Regions from separate parts of the Cohaesibacter marisflavi genome, predicted to be linked through region 2. Evidence: predicted binding sites of a transcription regulator. Region 2 holds the regulator's gene; each other region holds the start of a gene.
What was found. Region 2 encodes PhoB, which activates phosphate uptake and scavenging genes when phosphate is short. Its sites were predicted from a motif close to TGTCATNNANCTGTCAT; they were not measured.

Region 1 (6,985 bases), 2.0 Mb from region 2:
GCGGCCTTTTGTGTGTTCGGTGTCAGCCATCAGCTTGGCATGTGAGTGCCTGCAGAACTCAGTCTGTGGGGCTGAGGCTCTTGCCCAGAATATGTTCGTCATTGCCGATCACTTGCCCCGAGCTTCCAACAATCAGCGGATCAGGGCCGTGGACGATGTGACGATCCTTGTTGGGGTAGGGCAGGGACGCCAGAAAATGCTGCATACAGTTGAGACGCGCGCGCTTCTTGTCATTGGACTTGATGATCGTCCAGGGAGCGTCTGCCGTATCGGTGTAGAAAAACATGGCTTCCTTGGCTTCAGTATACTGATCCCATTTGTCCAGAGACGCCTTGTCGACCGGGGAGAGCTTCCACTGTTTGAGCGGGTCGGTCTCCCTTGATGCAAATCTGCGGCGCTGTTCTTCCTGCGTTACCGAGAACCAGTATTTGAACAAACGGATACCCGAGCGGCGGATCATGCGTTCGAATTCCGGCGTCTGGCGCATGAATTCGAGATATTCGCTCGGTGAGCAGAACCCCATGACACGCTCAACGCCTGCGCGGTTATACCAAGAGCGGTCAAACAGCACCATTTCGCCAGCAGCGGGCAGATGCTCCACATAGCGCTGATAGTACCATTGGGTCCGTTCTCTATCTGTTGGTTTGTTCAGCGCCACAACGCTTACTGTGCGTGGATTGAGATGTTCCATAAACCGCTTAATGGTGCCGCCCTTGCCTGCGGCATCTCGTCCTTCAAAAAGAAGAACAATTTTTTCGCCGGATTCTTCGACCCATTTTTGTGCCTTGAGGAGCTCTACCTGCAAGAGGCTCTTCTGTTTTTCGTAGGTCTGGCGTTTCATCTTCGTCTTGTAGGGATAGACCCCATGCTCGAAGACACGGCGAATTTCACTTGGATCGTGGCGCATTTCATAAAGGGAAGGGCGCGGCTTTTGTTCTTCTTGCGGGGTGTCAGGGGATGATGGCGCTATTGATGCTGCTGTGGCTAAGCGTTCGTCCGGCTGGCTTTGTACCAGCACCTCTTCCAGTTTTGCCAGATCTTCAGTTTTGCCGTCTGTCTCGTCGAGAGAGGCATCCTTGGCTTTTATGGCTGGTTTAGGCATTTTTTCCTCCCCTGGTTGGCTTTATTTCAAACTATGCCAATTAGATTAACCTCAAATGAGCCCCCGTTACAGAAAATTGGAATATGGTTAAAATTACTAATGCTACTGGATTGCGCAGGAATCGGGGGCCAAGGGCGTTGCAGAAAAGACACGCCAGAATGAAAAAGGTTTCGTTAACCATAACGCTTAACGCCTTATGCCCGTGTTCAGCCACATTATGGAGTCAGCTTCGAGACAGTTGAACGGGGCAGAGATAAAAGTTAATGAAAACCCGTCACAGAAGTGACATTTTTGAGGTCTTGATAGGTTTCAAGAAATCTCATTAAAACAAGTCACTCGGGGAAGAGCGATATTCAAACGGCGCCCGGCGATTGGGAGCGATGCTGCCGGGTAAACAGGAGACTGGGGCTGTGAGGCGTTGAGACGTAAGGGTCTTTGTGCTGAGCAGACAAGTGGTATGTCATGAAGCGTCAAACAAGTTTTGCGGTAAATCTATTGCAGACTTTGACCCTGATCGGCTTATTTGGAGCCGTGGGGAGTTTGCCTGCCCATGCCTTCGATCCTCGCACGATCGAAGAAGGGCAAGCCAGCCCCGATGAAGCGTTTCGCTTCGGCGCGCAAGCCTACAAATTTGGCAACAAGTCCACCGCTGTGCAGGCTTTGACCTATGCTGCGCACAATGGGCATATGGCGTCTCAGTGGAAGCTGGGGCGGATGTATGAAGAAGGGGACGGGGTCGTCAAGGATCCCAGCCAAGCCTTCGATCTGTTCAATGGTATTGTGCGACGCTATGGGGATGCGCAGCCGGGGTCTGTTGAAGCGCGCTATGTCTCAAACGCCATTGTGAAGCTGAGTGCATTCGTGCGCTCAGGAATCAAGGGTAAACTGGATCCCAATCCAGGAAAAGCGCGTGATTTTCTGCAATATGCTGCGTCTTATTTCCGCGATCCGGATGCACAATATCATCTGGCAATGTCTTATCTGGACAAATCCGATGGCAAGATAGAGCCCAAAATGGCTGCACGCTGGCTGAGCAAGGCCGCCCGCAAGGGGCATATTGGTGCCCAGCTGGAATTGGGTGAGTTGCTTCTTGAAGGCAGCATTCTGCCGCAGCAACCGGTCAACGGGCTCAAGTGGCTGACAATTGCTCGGATGCTGGATGCAACCAATCCCGAAGTGCTGGACCGTCAGGAAGCCGCTTTTGCTTTGGCCGATGATTCCACGCGCAAAAAGGCCGTATCTCTTGCCAATGAATGGTTGGATAACGAATGAATGGTTGGATAGCGGCGGCAAACTGATTGTCCGCCGCTTTGGCTTTCATCTCTGTTTTAGGCAACGCCTATGACTGTGAACAGCTGAGCGTCATCATGACCGGCACATGGTCAGACGGTTTTTCCCAATCACGGGTGTCTTTCTGGATTTCGCACGCCTTCAGCATGTCTGCCGCCTCTGGCGAGAGCAGATGATGGTCGATGCGAATGCCGTGATTGCGCGGCCAGGCGCCGGCTTGATAATCCCAGAAGGAATATTGGTGTGGCGTGCCATTACAGGCGCGGAAGGCTTCGGTAAGGCCGAGGGCCTTTAACTCCCTGAACAGTTCAAGCGTCTCTGTGCGATATAGGGCATCGCCCCACCAGGCATCATGATCATGCACATCATCTGCCGTCGGGATGACATTATAGTCGCCGGAAAGAACAAAGGCTTCCTCAAGTGTGAGACGGTCTTTTGACCAAGCGATGAGCCTGCGCATCCAGTTCAGCTTGTAGGGATATTTTTCTGTCTCCACCGGATTACCGTTCGGCAGATAGAGGCTCACGACGCGCAGTGGCCCCTTGTCGGTTGAGAAGATACCCTCGATAAAACGGGCCTGCTCGTCTTCATCGTCGCCGGGCAGGCCGCGATTGACCTCTTCAAAGGGCAGACGGGATAGAAGGGCCACACCATTAAAGCTCTTCTGGCCGTGGGTTTCCACGTTATAGCCCAGTGCTTCAATGTCCGCGCGCGGAAAGGCTTCATCGACGGACTTGATTTCCTGCAGGCAGGCAATGTCCGGCTTTTCTTCTTCCAGCCACCTTAGCAGGTTGGGATGACGAGCCTTGATGCCGTTGATGTTCCAAGTGGCGATGCGCATGGGTGGCCTCTTTGCTGATGGGCATTTATGGTCAAGTGTGAGTTGTCATGCCCGCGGCGTGTGGGCAGCCGGTCAGATCGAGAAGCTCGTACCGCAGCCGCAAGATGCGCTGGCGATCGGGTTGTGGATCTGGAAGGACTGGCCCATCAGGTCGCTGACGAAATCAACTTCAGCCCCTTCCATATATTGCAAAGAGAGCGGATCGAAAAGGATCGTTGCGCCATCCTTGTTGATGACCAGATCATCGTCCTCGCTGCTCGTCACAATGTCATAATTATACTGGAAACCGGAGCAGCCACCACCACTCACGGAGATGCGCAGCATGGAACCATCCTTTTCCTTGGAAAGGATGGTGGCGATTCGTTTGATGGCACTATCTGTCACTGTGATCGGGTTTGACATTTGGATATTCCTGTCTCATTTCCCATCCGCGCTTCTACTAAGGCCCCTATTTTGGCCAGAAGTGCTTGATACAGGCCGGTTTTGCCTGAAAAATGGAGAATTACACCTATAAATGGGGCTTCACAAAGCCTACTCTTTCTCATGATAGTTAAGATCGAAAGAGCGCAAGTCAACCATTTTGGCGGTGCGTGTTAAAATTCTTGAACTTGGAATGGAAGAATAATGGTGTCAGCGATCGGATTTGGTGCGCAGCCGCGCGCCCGCTATGCTGTTTTGCCTCATGAAAGCAAGGGGCGTTTGTTTGAAGAAGCTGCCAGTCCCACGCGCACCCCCTTCCAGCGAGATAGGGATCGTATCATTCATTCCTCGGCCTTCCGGCGCTTGCAGGCAAAGACGCAGGTCTTTCTCTATCACGAAGGGGACATGTTCCGAACGCGCCTGACCCACACGCTGGAGGTTTCACAAATCGCCCGTTCCATTGCGCGGGCTTTGTCTGTTGATGAAGATCTGGCTGAAGCGCTGGCACTTTCGCATGATCTGGGACACACGCCGTTTGGCCATGCGGGGGAGCGGGCGCTCAACAAGGTGATGCAGCCTTATGGCGGGTTTGATCACAATGCCCAGTCCTTGCGGGCCGTGACTGCGCTAGAGCAATGCTATGCAGAACATGATGGCCTCAATCTGAGCTGGGAAACCCTCGAGGGGCTCGTCAAGCATAATGGACCGCTGACCGACCGGGACGGGAAGGGGATCGGGCATTATGAAGGCGGACTTCCCTATGCCATTCGCGTTTATGCCGAGCAACAGGACCTGATGCTCTGGTCCTATGCCAGCATCGAAGCGCAGGCGGCTGCCATTGCGGACGATATCGCCTATAATTCCCATGATATTGACGATGGCTTGCGTGCGATGCTGATCTCTCTGGATCAATTGCGGGATGTGCCTCTGGTCTGCGACTTGCTCAAAGAGGTGGAGGCAACCTATCCGGGGCTGTCTGAAGAACGCACGGCCCATGAAATTGTTCGCAGGCTGATCACGCGGATGGTTGAGGATGTCATCAATACGTCGATGGACAATCTCAAGAGGCTGGCTCCGCAATCGGTTGAGGATGTGCGCAATGCGTCGGAGACGATTGTTCACTTTTCCAGCGAAATGACCGCTGCCGTGACGGGAATCAGACAGTTTCTTTTTCATAATGTTTATCGGGAAGACCATGTCATGCGCATCATGCGTGGTGCGGAGAAGGTGCTTGAAGATCTCTTTGTCTATCACTTTAATGCACCTGATATGATGCCGCTAAACTGGCAGTTTGACCTTGATGGAGCGCCACGGAAACTCGTTGCTCGTCGCGTTGCTGACTATGTGGCTGGTATGACAGACCGTTTTGCCATTCAGGAACATCAACGTCTGTTTGACGTCACCCCGGATTTGGGTTAGATCCTATCCCCGAACATATGGATTTTTGCGGGTTGGGGCTCCATGTGATGCTTTGTCGCTTGAGAATAGACGAAAGCGATGGCGTCCGGGTGTCCTGACCCTCTACACTGCTAGCAATCAGTGCCAGATGCGCGCTACTTGAGGCGAGTTTCAACAAGAACCGCCCCGCCACTGGCCGACGATCATACAGGATTGAAGATGAACGTCTTTACTATTTTTACCGACCGGGTCAAGGCTGCAATCAGCGAGATCGGATTGACGGCACGCGATGGCTCAGAGCTTGACCTGTCCCGTGTGATTGTCGAGCCTCCACGCGATGCGGCCCATGGTGATCTGGCCACCAATGCTGCGATGGTCCTGTCCAAACAGGTTGGCATGAAGCCGCGCGATGTTGCCGATAAAATCGTTGAAGCGCTCGCTGAGGACAGGGATGTGGCCAAGGTGGATGTCGCCGGTCCGGGCTTTATCAATATGGCGCTGTCCGATGATTTCTGGCGGGGTCTGGTGAAGACGATCGTCAAGGCCGGTGAGGCGTTCGGTCGTTGCGATCTCGGGGCTGGCTCGAAGATCAATGTCGAATATGTGTCCGCCAACCCGACCGGCCCCATGCATGTGGGCCACACGCGTGGCGCCGTGCTGGGGGATTGCATTGCCAATCTGTTGGATTTTGCAGGCTATGACGTTTGCCGCGAATATTACATCAACGATGCGGGGGCGCAGGTGGATGTTTTGGCACGGTCTGCCTTCCTTCGGTATTGCGAGGCGCTGGGCGATGATATCGGCACCATTCCAGATGGTCTTTATCCGGGCGATTATCTCGTGCCTGTTGGCGAGGCGCTGGCCAAGGAACATGGCGACAAGCTGAAAAAGGCAAGCGAAGAGGAATGGTTGCCTCTGGTGCGGGCCTATGCTGTTGATGCGATGATGGAGATGATCCGGGGTGACCTTGCCGCCCTCAATGTCAATCATGATGTCTTCTTCTCCGAACGCAGCCTTATCTATGGCGAGAAGGATCGGGTAAAGGAAGCCATCGAATGGCTGTCTGACAAGGGACATGTCTATGTGGGCACTTTGCCACCACCCAAGGGGCAGCTTCCCGATGATTGGGAAGATCGCGAACAGACCCTGTTCCGGTCAACTGAGTTTGGCGACGATATTGACCGTCCTTTGAAGAAGTCTGACGGTAGCAACACATATTTCGCCAATGACATTGCCTATCACTTTGACAAGTTCAAACGGGGCTATTCCAAGCAGGTCGATATTCTCGGTGCTGACCATGGTGGCTATGTCAAACGGCTGAAATCTGCTGTTGCAGCCATCACACAGGGTGAGGGTGGTCTGGAAGTCAAGATTTGTCAGCTGGTCAATCTGATGCGCAATGGCGAACAGCTCAAGATGTCCAAGCGCGCAGGTAACTTCATCACGCTGCGTGATGTGGTGGAAGAAGTGGGCGTTGATGCCGTACGCTTCATGATGATGTATCGCAAGTCCGAGGTCACGATTGACTTCGATTTTGCAAAGGTCACCGAACAGAGCAAAGATAATCCGGTCTTCTATGTGCAATATGCGCATGCCCGGACCGCTTCCATTTTCCGCCAGGCTGCAAATGAAGTGCCGCATCTGTCTGTCGGGCTCGAAGATCTAGCAAATGCCGATCTGAGTGCTATAAATGATGAACTGGAACTGGCGTTAATCAGAAAGCTGTCAGAATATCCGCGAATAGTAGAGGGTGCGGCCGAAACACAAGAGCCCCACAGGGTTGCGTTTTACCTTTATGATCTTGCTGGATATTTCCACGCTGTGTGGAACAAAGGCAAGGAAATGCCGCAATTACGCTTTATTAACGTTAAAGATGAGAAAATGACTCTAGCGCGCTTGGCTCTTGTTCAGGCAGTGGCCACGGTAATCAGTTC
Region 2 (6,985 bases):
CGCGGCAATCTGGTGCGCGAAGTGCAGATCATGCTCAATGAGCTGGGCTTTGATGCCGGTGTGCCGGATGGATTGGCTGGCAAGGCCACCTATGGGGCAGTGCGCGCCTTCATTAAATCCAGACAGGGCAGCATCGAAGACCAAGTCCAGCCGCTCAAGGCCGTGATCGACAAGACCCTGCTGACCGCGCTTTATCATGCCGCAGGCAAGGGGGAAGTGCCGACAGGCCACATCTATGTGCGGTCCCGTTTCAAGCCTCTGTTTGATGCGCCGATCATGATCAAGAATCCCGAGGCGCCTCTCGGGGCGCATCTGTTGACCGCGACCCACTCGCACACGCAAAGTGGCAAGCTGGATTGGCTGTCCGTCAATCTGACAGATCGCTATGACGATAGCATGCAGACCCGCCTTGGTGTTACGCAGGATATGGACAACGAGGCTCTGGTAGCCTCCAGCGCTATTCTTGACCGGATCGAAATTCCCGATGAAGTGCGCGCCCAAATTGATCTTCTGGTGAACAGCGGCTCTTCAATTACGATTTCTGACAGGGGCTTCAGCCGTGAGACAACCCCTGTAGGCACAGACTTCATTGTTCTGACCAAGCCGGATCTTCCTTCCTCCAGACAGATCCAGAAGACGGTGGAGCGAAAAAAGCCCGCTAAGCCCAAGCAGGTCGCCAGAAACAAAACCGAACCCGTGCAGGAAGCTCCCAAGAAGAAGGGACTGTTCTCCATGCTCATCAATCGCGGTGCGAGTTTGACCGAGGTTAAAACCCGCTGATATGGGAGCCCGCTTTCAGCCTTGCCCGCTGATGATAAAACTCATTGCAAACTGAAGAAAAACAATAGGCCCTGTTTCTGTTCGAAACAGGGCCTTCTTATTGAACACAAGAGGTCGCAGGGCTTTCTGACGCTGTTCTATTCGACTGAAAACTGGTCGTCGAAGCTGTAGCCAGAGCCGCGCACTGTGCGGATGGGATCTTTCGCCCGGCCGCGGTTGATGGTTTTACGCAACCGACCCACATGCACGTCTACTGTCCGTTCATCGACATAGACATCATGCCCCCAGACGCCATCCAGCAATTGTTCGCGGGAATAGACCCGCCCCGGATTCTGCATCAGGAATTCCAGCAAGCGATATTCTGTCGGTCCCAGTGTTACCTCGCGGTTGGCGCGCTTGACACGATGGGTTTCGCGATTGAGCTCCAGATCCCCGGCCTTGAGAATGGTTGCGACTAGATCAGGGCTTGCCCGGCGCAGAATAGCCCGTACACGCGCCATCAATTCGGGAACAGAAAACGGTTTGACGACATAGTCATCAGCGCCGGTTGAAAGACCCCGAATACGCTCGGATTCCTCACCGCGCGCCGTCAGCATGATGACAGGCAGTTTGACTGTTTTGGGCTTGGCGCGCAGGCGTCTGCATAGTTCAATTCCGGATAGGCCCGGCAGCATCCAGTCCAGCAGAAGAAGGTCGGGCAGGGCTTCCTGCAACCGGCTTTCTGCCTCATCTCCACGGGCGATCACTTCAACCTGATAGCCTTCGGCTTCCAGATTGTAACGAAGAAGAAGGCTGAGGGCTTCTTCATCTTCAACGATCATGACTTTGGGGCTCATAACCACTTTTCCGCATTCTGCGATCCGGACGATCGACAGGATCGGATGTCGCTCGGATCTGACATTTGAAGAGAACAGGCCGGCGTCAATCGGGGCCGATCTGTTCCAGTGTGCGTGCCTTCATGGCAAAGGATGGATCGGGCCTGAGCCCGATCCGTTGCATTAAAAGGTGCCGTCTTCCAGAACCTTGCCGGTGTCTACATAGTAGACGCTTTCGGCAATGTTGGTGGCGTGGTCGCCCACGCGTTCCAGGTGCTTGGCGGCAAACAGGAGATTGGCGCAGAAGGTAATATTGCGTGGATCTTCCATCATGTAGGTCAGGAATTCCCGGAACAGGGACTTGTAAATCGCGTCCACTTCGTCATCTCGTTTCACGACGGCGATGGCGGCGTTGGAATCCGATGTGGTGTAGGCATCCAGCACCATGCGCATCTGCTCCAAAACGATCTCGGCCATATGCTCGATGCCATGCAGCAGCTGTTTGGGAGGCGTCTTGCCATCCATGGAGCTGATGGAGCGGGCGATATTCTTGCCCAGATCTGCAACGCGTTCCAGATCTGTCGCAATGCGCAGAGCGGCGATGATCTGACGCAGATCCTGTGCCATCGGTTGGCGACGCGCGATGATCAGAACGGCGGCTTCTTCGATCTGCTGTTCCATCTTGTTGATGGCGCGGTCTTTGGCGGCGGTTGCCTGTGCCGCCTTCACGTCCTGACGGACCAGAGCGTTGATGGCATCCTCGACCATGCTTTCTGCCTGGCCACCCATCTCCGCAATGCGACCGGTCAGGTTGCGCAGGTCGTCATCATATGAGCTGACTGTATGTTCGGTCATCTCGAATCTCTCCTTAAATTCGCTCATTTCTCAACAAGATAAAGCTTTTTGCCTGATAGAGAAGGCGAACAAATTGCTTAGCCGAAGCGGCCGGTGATGTAGTCTTGGGTGCGTTTGTCTTTTGGGTTGGTGAAGATGTGGTCAGTCGGACCTTCCTCTACCAGATTGCCCATATGGAAGAAGGCGGTGCGCTGGGACACTCGTGCTGCCTGCTGCATGGAGTGTGTCACGATGACGATCGTGTAATTCTCGCGCAGCTCATCGATCAGTTCCTCAACCTTCGCCGTGGCAATCGGATCAAGAGCCGAGCAGGGCTCGTCCATCAAAATGACTTCCGGGCTGACAGCGATGGCGCGGGCGATGCAAAGGCGCTGCTGCTGCCCACCGGAAAGACCTGTGCCCGGTTCATCAAGACGATCCTTGATCTCTTCGAACAGACCGGCCTTCTGCAAGGAGGTGACAACCACTTCATCCATTTCTGCCTTGGTGCGGCAGAGGCCATGGATGCGTGGGCCATAGGCCACATTCTCGAAAATGCTTTTCGGGAACGGGTTTGCCTTCTGGAACACCATGCCAACACGGGCGCGCAGCTCCACGACGTCCACGTCGGCATTATAGATGTCGGTGCTATCGAGCATGATCTTGCCGCCGACGCGGCAGATATCGATGGTATCATTCATCCGGTTAAGGCATCTCAGGAACGTGGATTTGCCACAGCCGGACGGCCCGATGAGCGACGTTACCTGATTTTCCTCGATCTTCAGATCGACATCAAACAGCGCTTGTTTGGCGCCATAATGAACGGTCACCTTCTCACCCGACATCTTGATCGGGTTGGAGCGGATATCGCTATCCTGCTTGAGGTTTGGGTTGGTATCCTGCATGGTCAAATGCTTTCTTTATCCTGTGAGCGGGGCGCCGTCTCTTTGGGGCTGCCCGGCCATTCAAACCGGTGGTTCAGTGCGTCGCTGGGGTTTACCAGCGGCGCTCAAAGCGGCGACGCAGAAGCACCGCGGAAATATTCATCAGCGCAAGAAACGCCAGAAGGATCAGGATCGCAGCGGATGTCCGCTCCGTGAAGGCGCGTTGTGCTTCCCCCGACCACATATAGATCTGCACGGGCAGGGCCGTTGCCGGATCAAGCGGCGTTGTCGGGAAGTCCTTGATGAAGGCCACCATGCCGATCATCAGCAGAGGTGCGGTTTCACCAAGTGCCTGCGCCAGACCGATAATCGTACCTGTCAGGATACCCGGTGTTGCCAGGGGCAGGACATGGTGGAAAATCGCCTGTGTCTTGGAAGCGCCCACACCAAGTGCCGCTTCACGAATGGAAGGTGGAACAGCCTTGAGAGCCGAACGGGTCGCAATGATGATGGTCGGCAGCGTCATGAGGGTTAGAACCAGACCGCCAACAAGCGAAGCGGACCGCGGCAGTCCGGCAAAGTTGATGAATACAGCCAGCCCCAACAGACCGAACACAATGGAAGGCACTGCGGCGAGGTTGTTGATATTCACCTCGATAAGGTCGGTCCAGCGATTTTTCGGTGCAAATTCTTCCAAATAAATGGAAGCGGCAACACCGATTGGCAGAGCCAGCACCAGCACGATGAGCATCATGAAAATAGAGCCCATGACGGCCACGGCAATACCGGCCGATTCCGGTCGGGAGGAGGGACCATTCACGAACAGGTTGGTGTTGAATTGCTTCTCCATCGCCCCGTCTTCAACCAGCTGATCGATATAGGCGATCTGTGCATCTTTGACCAGACGCTGTGTTTCAGGAATGTCGCGCGGGATCTGGCCTTTGACAAAGCTGTCGATGTCGCCATCTGCCAGTGCCCAATAATCTATCCGCGTGCCGATCAGATCGGGATTTTCAACAACCAGATCGCGCAGATCGACCGACGCCCCCTTGGAAAGCAGGCTCTTTGCCACACGCTGCTGTTTGCGTGTTGCTTTGTCATTGGGGTCCAGACCTACGGCCTTGGAAACAGCCCGCTCCAGAACCTTGTTGTAGCGGATCGGCATCTGGATGGTGCTGATGTCGCGGTTGCCGGACGGGTCAATCAGCTCGGCATTAAGGTAAAGATCGAGATGAATTTTAGTCTGCTGAAAGGCGGAATAGCCTTTCGTGACAATAGACAGGAACAGCATCACGAGGAACAGCACGCCCAGAATGATGGCTGTGATGCCCAGAGCCTGAAAGCGACGTTCTTTACTGTAGCGCTTTTTCAGTCCCAGATCGCGCTGCGTGCTCGTGGCGATGGTTTCGCCCTGTGTGTTGGTTGCATCAGTCATCAGTCATACTGCTCCCGATATTTCCGCACGATGTGCAGAGCAAAGATGTTGAGCCCCAGGGTGATGACAAACAGGGTGATACCCAGCGCAAAGGCCACAAGGGTTTGCGGAGAGTTGAACTCAAGGTCACCAGTCAACTGGCTGACAATTTTCACGGTCACTGTTGTCACCGCTTCAAACGGGTTGGCTGTCAGGTTGGCCGCGATGCCTGCGGCCATGACGACGATCATCGTTTCACCAATGGCGCGGGACGCTGCGAGCAGAACGGAGCCGACGATCCCCGGCAGGGCGGCGGGCAGAATGACTTTCTTGATCGTTTCCGACTTGGTCGCTCCCAACCCCAGAGAGCCATCACGCAGGGACTGCGGCACCGCCGTGATAATGTCATCGGACAGCGAAGAGATGAACGGGATCAACATGATGCCCATGACGAAGCCTGCCGTCAGCACCGAGGTAGCGGAAATATTCAGTCCGATAGCCGCACCGGCGTCATGAAGGAACGGACCGACGGTGACCAGCGCAAAGAAACCATAAACAATGGTCGGGATGCCGGCGAGAATTTCCAGAAGCGGCTTGGCAATGGCGCGGACCGAATTGTTGGCATATTCGGCCATATAGATGGCTGCGAACATGCCGATTGGAACCGCTACGAGCAAGGCGACAAAGGAAATATACAGAGTACCCCAGAGCAACGGAATAAGACCGAAGGAACCTTCGCCCCCGCCCTCGCGACCGGCGGACGTAAAGCGAGGATCCCACTCGGTGCCAAAGAAGAAGTTGAACGGATGCACCTGACTGAAGAAGTGGATCGCTTCAAACAACATCGAAAGCACAATGCCCACGGTCGTCAGGATGGCGATCGAGGAAGCCAGCACCAGCGCGACCTTGATGTTGCTTTCAACAAGGTTGCGTGCACGCAATCGCGGTTTGACGCGCAGATAGGAAAGGACAAACCCGAGAATGACCAGTAGGACAACCCCGGCGATCAGAACCATATTACCGGTCGCGTTGACCTCATTGAGCCGGTTTGCTGCATCCACCACAGCGCCGGGCACATCTTCAGCTAGCGCGACGCCAACCGATTTGAGAGTCGGGCGTACGGCGACAAGGCCATTGTGAAGCTTGGCAGCGGTGTCCTCGTCCAGAAGGCTGACACCAATTGCGACACTTTCAACAACGCTGCGCATCAGGGCGCGGCGGGTGTCGAGCGTTTCATACTGCTCTTTGTCTTCGCAAATGGCGGGGGTTTCCGCATCCGCGTCCCCTTCAATCCGCGCCAGCGAAAGATCGCAGGATTGGGTGTAGCCAGTGCGCAACTCGGTGTCGATCACTGAGCTGTTATAGAATGGCTGCGCAACAAGAATGGCCACCATGTAGAAAATTGCCGGAAGCGCGGTCCATATCAGTACATAGGAACCGTAATATCCGGGACGCGAATGAAGTGTAGCTATATTTCCGTTGACGCAGGAGACGGCGCGATTACGCCCCAGAACTGCACCGACCAGCGCGAAAACGATGATAGCTACCAAAAGCCATAACGGGCTCATAGCGATCTGCCCCTTGAGCGATTTCAATTATCGCATTGTAAATTTACTACGAGATTTCTCTGGTTGCCTGCATCCGACTTCATCTAGAAAAATCGGTAAGACGGAGAAAACCGCTCCAGACGTCTGCCCCATAATCGTGCGCCATTCCGTAGACGGAAAACGGGACTTCACTTTTTCCTTGCGGGTCAACTAACGGAAAAACCAGTTGACGGAAGTCAAAAAAAACCATGCGCAGGGAGCCCCCGCGCATGGCTCTAAAGAGCAAAGCTTAAAGGGTTTTACCTTCAGCGATCGCAGCTTTGATAGCTTCGCGTTCTGCTTCCGGAGCAGGAACCAGACCATATTCAGAGGTCGGGGAGCCTTCGCCGGTCATGTCGTCGGACATGAAGAAGTCAACATATTCTTTCAGGCCAGGGATAACACCCAGGTGAGATTTCTTGACATAGAAGAACAGCGGACGAGACACAGGGTAGGTGCCGTCAGCGATCACTTCAGCATTCGGGGAAATGCCGGACATGGTAGCCACTTTCAGCTTGTCCATGTTGTTTTCATAGAAAGCAAGACCGAACACGCCGAAGCCGGTTTTGTTGCTGTCGATGCGAGCGAGGGTTTCGGTGTAATCGCCGTCGATGTCGATGGCTTTACCGTCTTTGCGAACCTTCATGCATTCTTTGCCAGCGGCTTTCTTGT
Region 3 (6,985 bases), 580 kb from region 2:
CTGTTTAGCCCCAAAGGCCCATAGGCAAACCACCGGTTCGGACCAGAAACCAATGCGTCAACCCGCCAACAAAAAAGCCCGCCTCTGCATGAAAGGCGAGCTTTTCTTGTTCAGAAAGCGAACCGCGTGGCTATTTGACGGCCCATAGGGTCACCGTGCCGGAAACCTCATTGGCAACCGCAATCATCGGCTCGCCGTTCGGGCTATCCTTGCCAGCGATGAACTTGATCCCTTCCGGTGCAATGTCGCCAGCGGTCAATTTTTCAGACTCGCCATCAAGCTTGGTGTTGCTTGCATACGTCACAAAGGTCGCCTTGGCCGGGTCCGTGATGTCATAGACCACAATACCGCTCATGCGTTCCAATCCGATAAAGGCATAGAGTTTGCTGCCAATCTCGGCCAGTTCGAGTGCTTCGGGCTCTGCGCCTTTGTCGTCGGAGCGATTGTCAAAGCTTTCATTCGCGCCCTGACTGTTAAAGGCGCTAGGCACCAGCTCGGCCAGCTTGGCTTCAATTTCATCAGCGGAATCGAACACCATTTCGCCGGTTTCATTGAAGATGGAGAAAGAACGGCCACCATAGCCATAGATCACGTCGAAATCGCCGTCGCCATCGGTATCCCCCTGTGCGGTGGTGATCTTCAAGCGGCCGAGATTTTCCTTCTTCTGCAGCTCTTTAGCATTCGGGAAAGCGATCGGGTCGAGCTTGACCTTACCCAGACGTTCTTCTTCGGAATAGCCATCATAGTCGCGGCTGTCACCTTCATTGGCCATGACCACATAATTGACGCCATCCTTGGCGAAGGCCTTCACGGTATCCGGCATGCGGAAGGAAAGCACCGGCCAGTTCTGACGGTTGATCTTGCCATCCTTGTCGGAAAGGTCGGCCTTGACCTTGGAGTAATCCTGAAAGCCCAGCGCGAAGGTGGTTTTCAGCTTGGCTGTTTCCGTATCGATAACGGCGATAGCGTTGCTTTCCTGAAGGGAGACAAAAGCCGTTTTGCTATCCGGGGTGATGGCAATATATTCCGGTTCAATCTGCTGCTCGAAGGAGATGCCTTCTGGCGCTGCGGTGTGGAAGTCATCGCCAAAATCTTCCGCCTTGAGATCGCCAAAGCCGACAGTTTTGACCTCAAGGGAGGGAATGGAGACGATGGATACCGTGCCCACAGGATCGGTCTTGAAATCGTCGGACGGCTCGCCCTCGTTGGCGACCATCACGAATTTGCCATTGGGCGCAAAGACCACGCAATCGGGCAGCGCGCCAAGTTCCACATCCCCCACCAGCGTGCCGTCGGTCTTGTAAAGAACCAGCTTGCCATTGGCCTGCTTGTCCTTGTTCTCAACGGCGATGGCCACATAGTCGCCATGCACGTCCACGGAGTTGGCACCTTTGCCAAAATCTGTGACATTCAGCGTGCCCGCTTCCTTGATGGTGGACGGGTTTGAAATATCGAAAATATCGATGGCCTTGTCATGGCCGTCGACGACAAAGAGTTTCTTGCCAGCCTTATCATAAGAGACGATCTCGGCAGCCCCTTCATCAAACACATTGGCGGAGTGCTTAGCAATCGGCTCAAGTGTGAGTGCATAGGCCTGAGACCCGAATGGTGCGGCAAGACAGCTCGCCAGAAGCAAAGCCTTGGAAATGGATTTAAACATGAGACCCTCTTGGATAGCGCATAAAATCTTCTGCTGCTTTAGCGAAGGCAGATGACAGGCGCGTGACTGCCTTCCCAAACGCATTTTTGGGTGCCGGAGGCCTCTCTTTGCTCACCGCGTTCATCTTATTGTTCGCCAAACAAGAATTAGGGAAAAGGTCGCTTTTACTCGGCGTCATCCGGATATAAAAAGGAGTCGATCAAATTCATCTTTGGAGACTGAAATGTGCCGCTGGGTCGCTTACAAGGGACAGCCTGTTTTCCTTGAACATTATGTAACAACAGCCGACCACTCTCTGATTCATCAGAGCCTGCATGCGGAGAAGGGTAAAACCGTCACCAACGGGGATGGCTTCGGCATCGGCTGGTATGGGGCTAGAGACAATCCGGGCCTTTACAGGGAGATCCTGCCCGCCTGGAATGACACCAACCTCAAAAGTCTGGCGTCCCAGATCCAGTCTTCCCTCTTCTTTGCCCATGTAAGGGCCTCCACCGGCACGGCAACCAATCGCTGCAACTGTCACCCCTTTGCCTATGACAAATGGCTGTTCATGCATAATGGCCAAATCGGAGACTATCACCGGGTGCGGCGCGGACTGGAATTGCAATTGAGCGATGATTATTATGAGCACCGGTTCGGTAGCACCGATTCAGAGCTGCTGTTCTTGCTTGCGGTTCAGGAAAATCTACAAAAGTGCCCGGTCACAGCCATGCGCAATGTGCTGCACAGGGTGCGTGAAGCCATGATTGACAAGGGCATCCGCACGCCTTTGCGCTTCACTTCCTGCCTGTCGGATGGCAAGCGCCTGTGCGGTTTCCGCTGCTCGAGCGACCATCATGCCCCTTCTCTCTATTATCGTCGCTATGAGAATGGCGATGTGGTGCTGGTGTCCGAGCCGATCGACCGGCAATCGGAGTGCTGGATCGAAGTGCCGCAGGATCATGCCGTTTGCTTCAAGGAAAATGGCGATATGGTGCAAACGGAAATGCCGCTACATTGACGATCAGGCAGCTAACAGCCTGACATTCATTTTTGCAGCGCAATCAATTGAAGAGATTGAACTGGGTCCATTTATCCTTGGGGATTTCATCGCCCTTTTTGTAAGTGAGCTTGAGCACCTGCATCTGGTCTTTGCTGGTGTCGCATGAATAGCTCACCTTGTACCAATGCCCATTGCGGCGATAAGCAGCGCCGCCGGCCTTGACCGTCTGGTCGCCGATCTTCGGGCTAGAGAAGGTGTAATCAACCAACCGGTCCGCATCGAGCTTGCCCATGGCTTCCATGTTGCAAACCTGAAGCATGCGCTCTTGGGGGACCATATCCTTGAGCCAGGCGCGCATCTTGTTGCTCATTGCTAAGGCTGCTTGCGGGTAGGCACCTGCCATTGCCAGAAGCAAGACAAGCGAGAGTTTACCGGTGTGGGATATCATGCCCTTGACCTTTTTGGTTCTTATCATCTTGACGGGAGCGCCCCGGCTTATATCGACTGATAGTTGAATGGGTTAGCTGGCTTTTGCCAACCATTCGAAACACCAAGGCTACGCCTGCTGGTGTGCCTCTTAAATGAGGTCAAAGTTTGTCAGTTCCGGTCGATACCGCTAGAGCATCAAGGCTAGTGGTTAAAATTTTGTTTACCTTTACAATTCATTGTTTTTTTAGACTTGTGAACTCGCACTTTTCCTTATTTTTACAACCTGAGAATAACGCGTCCATCACTCGCAAGTCTTGATAAGCGCTTCCTTTTTACAGCTGAGGAAGCCTACCGAACAGGTTTCCTCTTTTCTTTTCGTCAGACCCTGTTGGCTCACGCAGGCTTTTTAGTTGGTCCGCCCTCCCCTTCATGCTAAAGGCTCAGCATGCCAACCTGGATTCTGATCACCATCTCTGCAGCCTTTCTGCAAAATATCCGCTCTGTCCTGCAAAAGCACCTCAAGGGTGCGCTGAGCACGACCGGGGCGACCTTCGTGCGTTTTGCCTTCGGAGTGCCCTTCGCCCTTCTCTATCTGTTTGGCTATGTGTGGCTATCGGGCAAAGACTTGCCGGTGTTCAACGGGCCGTTCCTCTTCTGGGTCATGATGGCAGCGGTGGGACAAATCGGGGCGCAGTTTCTGCTGGTGCATCTGTTTTCCTTCCGCAATTTCACGGTAGGCACGGCCTATAGCCGCACCGAACCGGCGCAGGCGGCGCTGTTCGCCTTTCTGTTCTTTTCCGAAACGCTGAAGATATCCGCATTGGTTGCCATCGGGGTCGCTGTGCTCGGGGTCATGCTGATTTCGGTTGCGCGCACGACCTTGTCCATTCGCACCCTGATTACCTCCACCTTTTCCCGCACGGCACTCATCGGCCTTGCTTCGGGTTTTCTCTTCGGTGTCACTGCGGCCAGCTATCGCAAGGCCTCTTTATCGCTTGAGCCAACCATGGTCGCTCCTGATTACATCCTGCAGGCCAGCTTCACCTTAGCAACCGCCATCCTTATCCAGACCATATTGATGGGCATCTGGATCACCTTTCGTGAGCGAGAGCAATGGGGATGTGTGGCGCGGGCGTGGAAACCATCCCTTGCCACCGGCTTTGTCGGCGCATCGGCCAGCTTTGGCTGGTTCATGGCCATGACTCTGCAACAGGCCGCCCTCGTCAAGGCGCTGGCTCAGGTGGAAATGCTCTTCACCTTCGCTTCTTCGGTTTTCATCTTCAAGGAAAAGATCAACCGACTGGAGCTGATGGGCTGCGGGCTGATCGTGTGTGGCGTTTTGATTCTGGTGCTGGGGTGAGGGCCATTGCTTCCTGACGGAATGACGGTTTCCTTCAGGGCTTCCAGAGAATAATACCATCCAAGTGGGTCTCTTCGCGCCACTTGGTAAATGCTTCATAGCTCCGCACCCCGTCACGCAGCACAGCCATATAATAGGCGATCCCCATAATCTTCTCGTCGTCAGGTGTCTCATATTTCAAGCGAAGGATGGTTTGTCGTGTTTCCGGCGTCAAAGCGGCAAAGATGCGCTCTGCGACATCTTCAAACACGCCATCAAACTCTGATCCCTTGAGAATATGGATCATATCGATCTGCCATTCCCGCTCTTCGGATACCCGATACCAAAGATGCCACTCCAGACAATGCTCGTCGGTATCCATCAGGTTGGAATAGGTCAGGCGAGTAACGTTTGGGTGTGCCGCAATTTTCGCCACAGCCTGAAAGCTCTTGGCGACATCCAGTCCATCTGTATAGACATGGAAGTCGATATCGAGATGCTTCATCAACAGGCCGCATTTGAGGGACCCGACGAGATTCGCCTTGCCCCCAACATCTTGCCACGCTTGCTCTATGCCAAGCTCCTGCACGATACTCCAGGCTTCACGCTCGTTTTTCCGTGCCAATTCCATCAGGTCATTCATTTTGTTATCCAGCAGGGCAAGAAAGAGTTTTGTCCCCTTGATGCATCATGTTCTGCATGTTCGCCACTCTTGAGTGGCTATTCTCCGATCATCCATTCCAGCACCAGATTGTCAGACTTCCACATGGGACCTGAATCAGTGAACGATCCGATATTCTTTCCCCCCATGACATCATAAAAGCGAATAGCAGGAGAATTATCTCGAACAACAGCGAGAGCGGCGCGTGTAAAGCCCGCTTTGGCGAGTTCTGAAAAAGCTAGATCCAGCAGTTTTCGGCCAAGGCCTGTTGCTCTGGCCTCTGGCGCAACATAGAGATGTTTAATCTCTCCGGCTCCATTGAACGCCTCATGGCTTGGAGGGCCAAAAGCAAGCAGACCGACAATCTCTCCCTGTTGCTCGGCAACCCAAGTCTGCTGTCCCGGCTTGGGCTGGGAGAGAACCGCCTGCCATGTCGGGCGGCGGCGGGCCTCATCCAGTGCATCAATGGCTTCTTTGGGCGCCATCGCGCTGTAGGTGTCACGCCAGAGGCGGACATGAAAGGCAATCACAGCAACAAGATCAGCGATCTGAGCCATACGAATAACTGCGATCTCTTTTCTCATCAATGCGCTTCGTCCCAGTTGTCGGCCGCTTCAGCGTCTACCTTCAGAGGCACGCTTAGTTGCAGAGCGGGCATGGGGGCGTTTTCCATGATCGTGCGAACGACCTTGATGGTGTCGTCGACCTGGCCTTCCGGCACTTCGAAGATCAATTCGTCATGGACTTGCAGCAGCATGCGGGCCGAGAGCGAAGCATCACTCAGAGCGTCTTCCATGCGGACCATGGCACGGCGCAGGATGTCGGCGGCCGAGCCCTGAATGGGGGCGTTGATGGCGGCGCGTTCCTGAAAATTGCGCATATTGGGATTCTTGGAATTGATCTCCGGATAATGGATCTTGCGGCCGAAGATGGTCTCCACATAGCCCTGCTCGCGAGCGGCCTTCTTGGTGGCTTCCATATAGTCGCGGATGCCGGGGAAGCGCTCGAAATAGGTGTCGATATAGGTCTTGGCTTCGCTTCGGGAAATGCCGAGCTGGTTGGCCAGCCCGAAGGCGGAAATGCCATAGATGATGCCGAAATTGATGGCCTTGGCGCGGCGACGGGTGGCGGCGTCCATCTCATCGAGCGGCACATGGAACATTTCAGACGCCGTCATGGCGTGAATATCGAGGCCATCCTCGAAGGCTTTCTTCAGCTGCGGAATGTCGGCCATATGCGCGAGCACGCGCAGCTCGATCTGGCTATAGTCAGCCGAGATCAGCTTGTTGCCATTTTCGGCCACGAAAGCGGTGCGGATCTTGCGGCCCGCTTCGGTGCGCACCGGAATATTCTGAAGGTTTGGATCAGACGAGGCCAAACGGCCCGTGCTGGTCGCGGCGAGTGAATAAGAGGTATGGACGCGCTTGGTCTCGGGGTTGATAAAATGGGGCAGCGCGTCGGTATAGGTGCTCTTGAGCTTGGAGAGCTGGCGCCATTCCACCACCTTTTTAGGCAATTCATGGCCTTCGGCTGCAAGATCCTCAAGCACACTGGCCGAGGTGGACCAGGCTCCGGTCTTGGTCTTCTTGCCACCGGGCAGGCCCATTTCGCCAAACAGAATATCGCCCAGCTGCTTGGGGCTGCCGATATTGAAGGGCGAACCAGCCAAGCCGTGGATTTCCTCTTCCAATCCGGCCATGCCTTGGGCGAAAGTGCCCGATAGCTGAGACAGGATCTGACGATCAACGGAGACGCCGCGCTTTTCCATGCGGCGCAACACTGGCAGCAGCGGGCGCTCCAGCCTCTCATAGACCGAAGTCATGCCATCGGCCGCAAGGCGAGGCTTGAGGATCATCCAGAGGCGCAGGGTCACGTCGGCGTCTTCAGCGGCATAAGGGGTGGCTTTTTCCAGCT

Region 1: the regulator PhoB is predicted to act here: its motif matches at 1,375-1,391, upstream of ppk2 (polyphosphate kinase 2).
Region 3: the regulator PhoB is predicted to act here: its motif matches at 1,712-1,728, upstream of ACKPCT_RS16495 (choice-of-anchor I family protein).

Annotation. Positions count from the first base shown of each region.
Region 1 is NZ_OY762534.1:909,574-916,558, forward strand. Features, by position in the region: gene ppk2 (polyphosphate kinase 2) at 59-1,102, opposite strand; gene ACKPCT_RS05375 (tetratricopeptide repeat protein) at 1,565-2,374, shown strand; gene xth (exodeoxyribonuclease III) at 2,442-3,233, opposite strand; gene erpA (iron-sulfur cluster insertion protein ErpA) at 3,306-3,635, opposite strand; gene ACKPCT_RS05390 (deoxyguanosinetriphosphate triphosphohydrolase) at 3,858-5,072, shown strand; gene argS (arginine--tRNA ligase) at 5,271-6,985, shown strand, end outside.
Region 2 is NZ_OY762534.1:2,874,127-2,881,111, reverse strand. Features, by position in the region: gene ACKPCT_RS14125 (L,D-transpeptidase family protein) at 1-780, shown strand, start outside; gene phoB (phosphate regulon transcriptional regulator PhoB) at 918-1,616, opposite strand; gene phoU (phosphate signaling complex protein PhoU) at 1,779-2,450, opposite strand; gene pstB (phosphate ABC transporter ATP-binding protein PstB) at 2,528-3,334, opposite strand; gene pstA (phosphate ABC transporter permease PstA) at 3,426-4,748, opposite strand; gene pstC (phosphate ABC transporter permease subunit PstC) at 4,748-6,295, opposite strand; gene ACKPCT_RS14095 (substrate-binding domain-containing protein) at 6,564-6,985, opposite strand, start outside.
Region 3 is NZ_OY762534.1:3,453,097-3,460,081, forward strand. Features, by position in the region: gene ACKPCT_RS16495 (choice-of-anchor I family protein) at 131-1,660, opposite strand; gene ACKPCT_RS16500 (class II glutamine amidotransferase) at 1,884-2,660, shown strand; gene ACKPCT_RS16505 (DUF930 domain-containing protein) at 2,704-3,117, opposite strand; gene ACKPCT_RS16510 (DMT family transporter) at 3,517-4,431, shown strand; gene ACKPCT_RS16515 (hypothetical protein) at 4,466-5,053, opposite strand; gene ACKPCT_RS16520 (GNAT family N-acetyltransferase) at 5,131-5,655, opposite strand; gene polA (DNA polymerase I) at 5,655-6,985, opposite strand, start outside.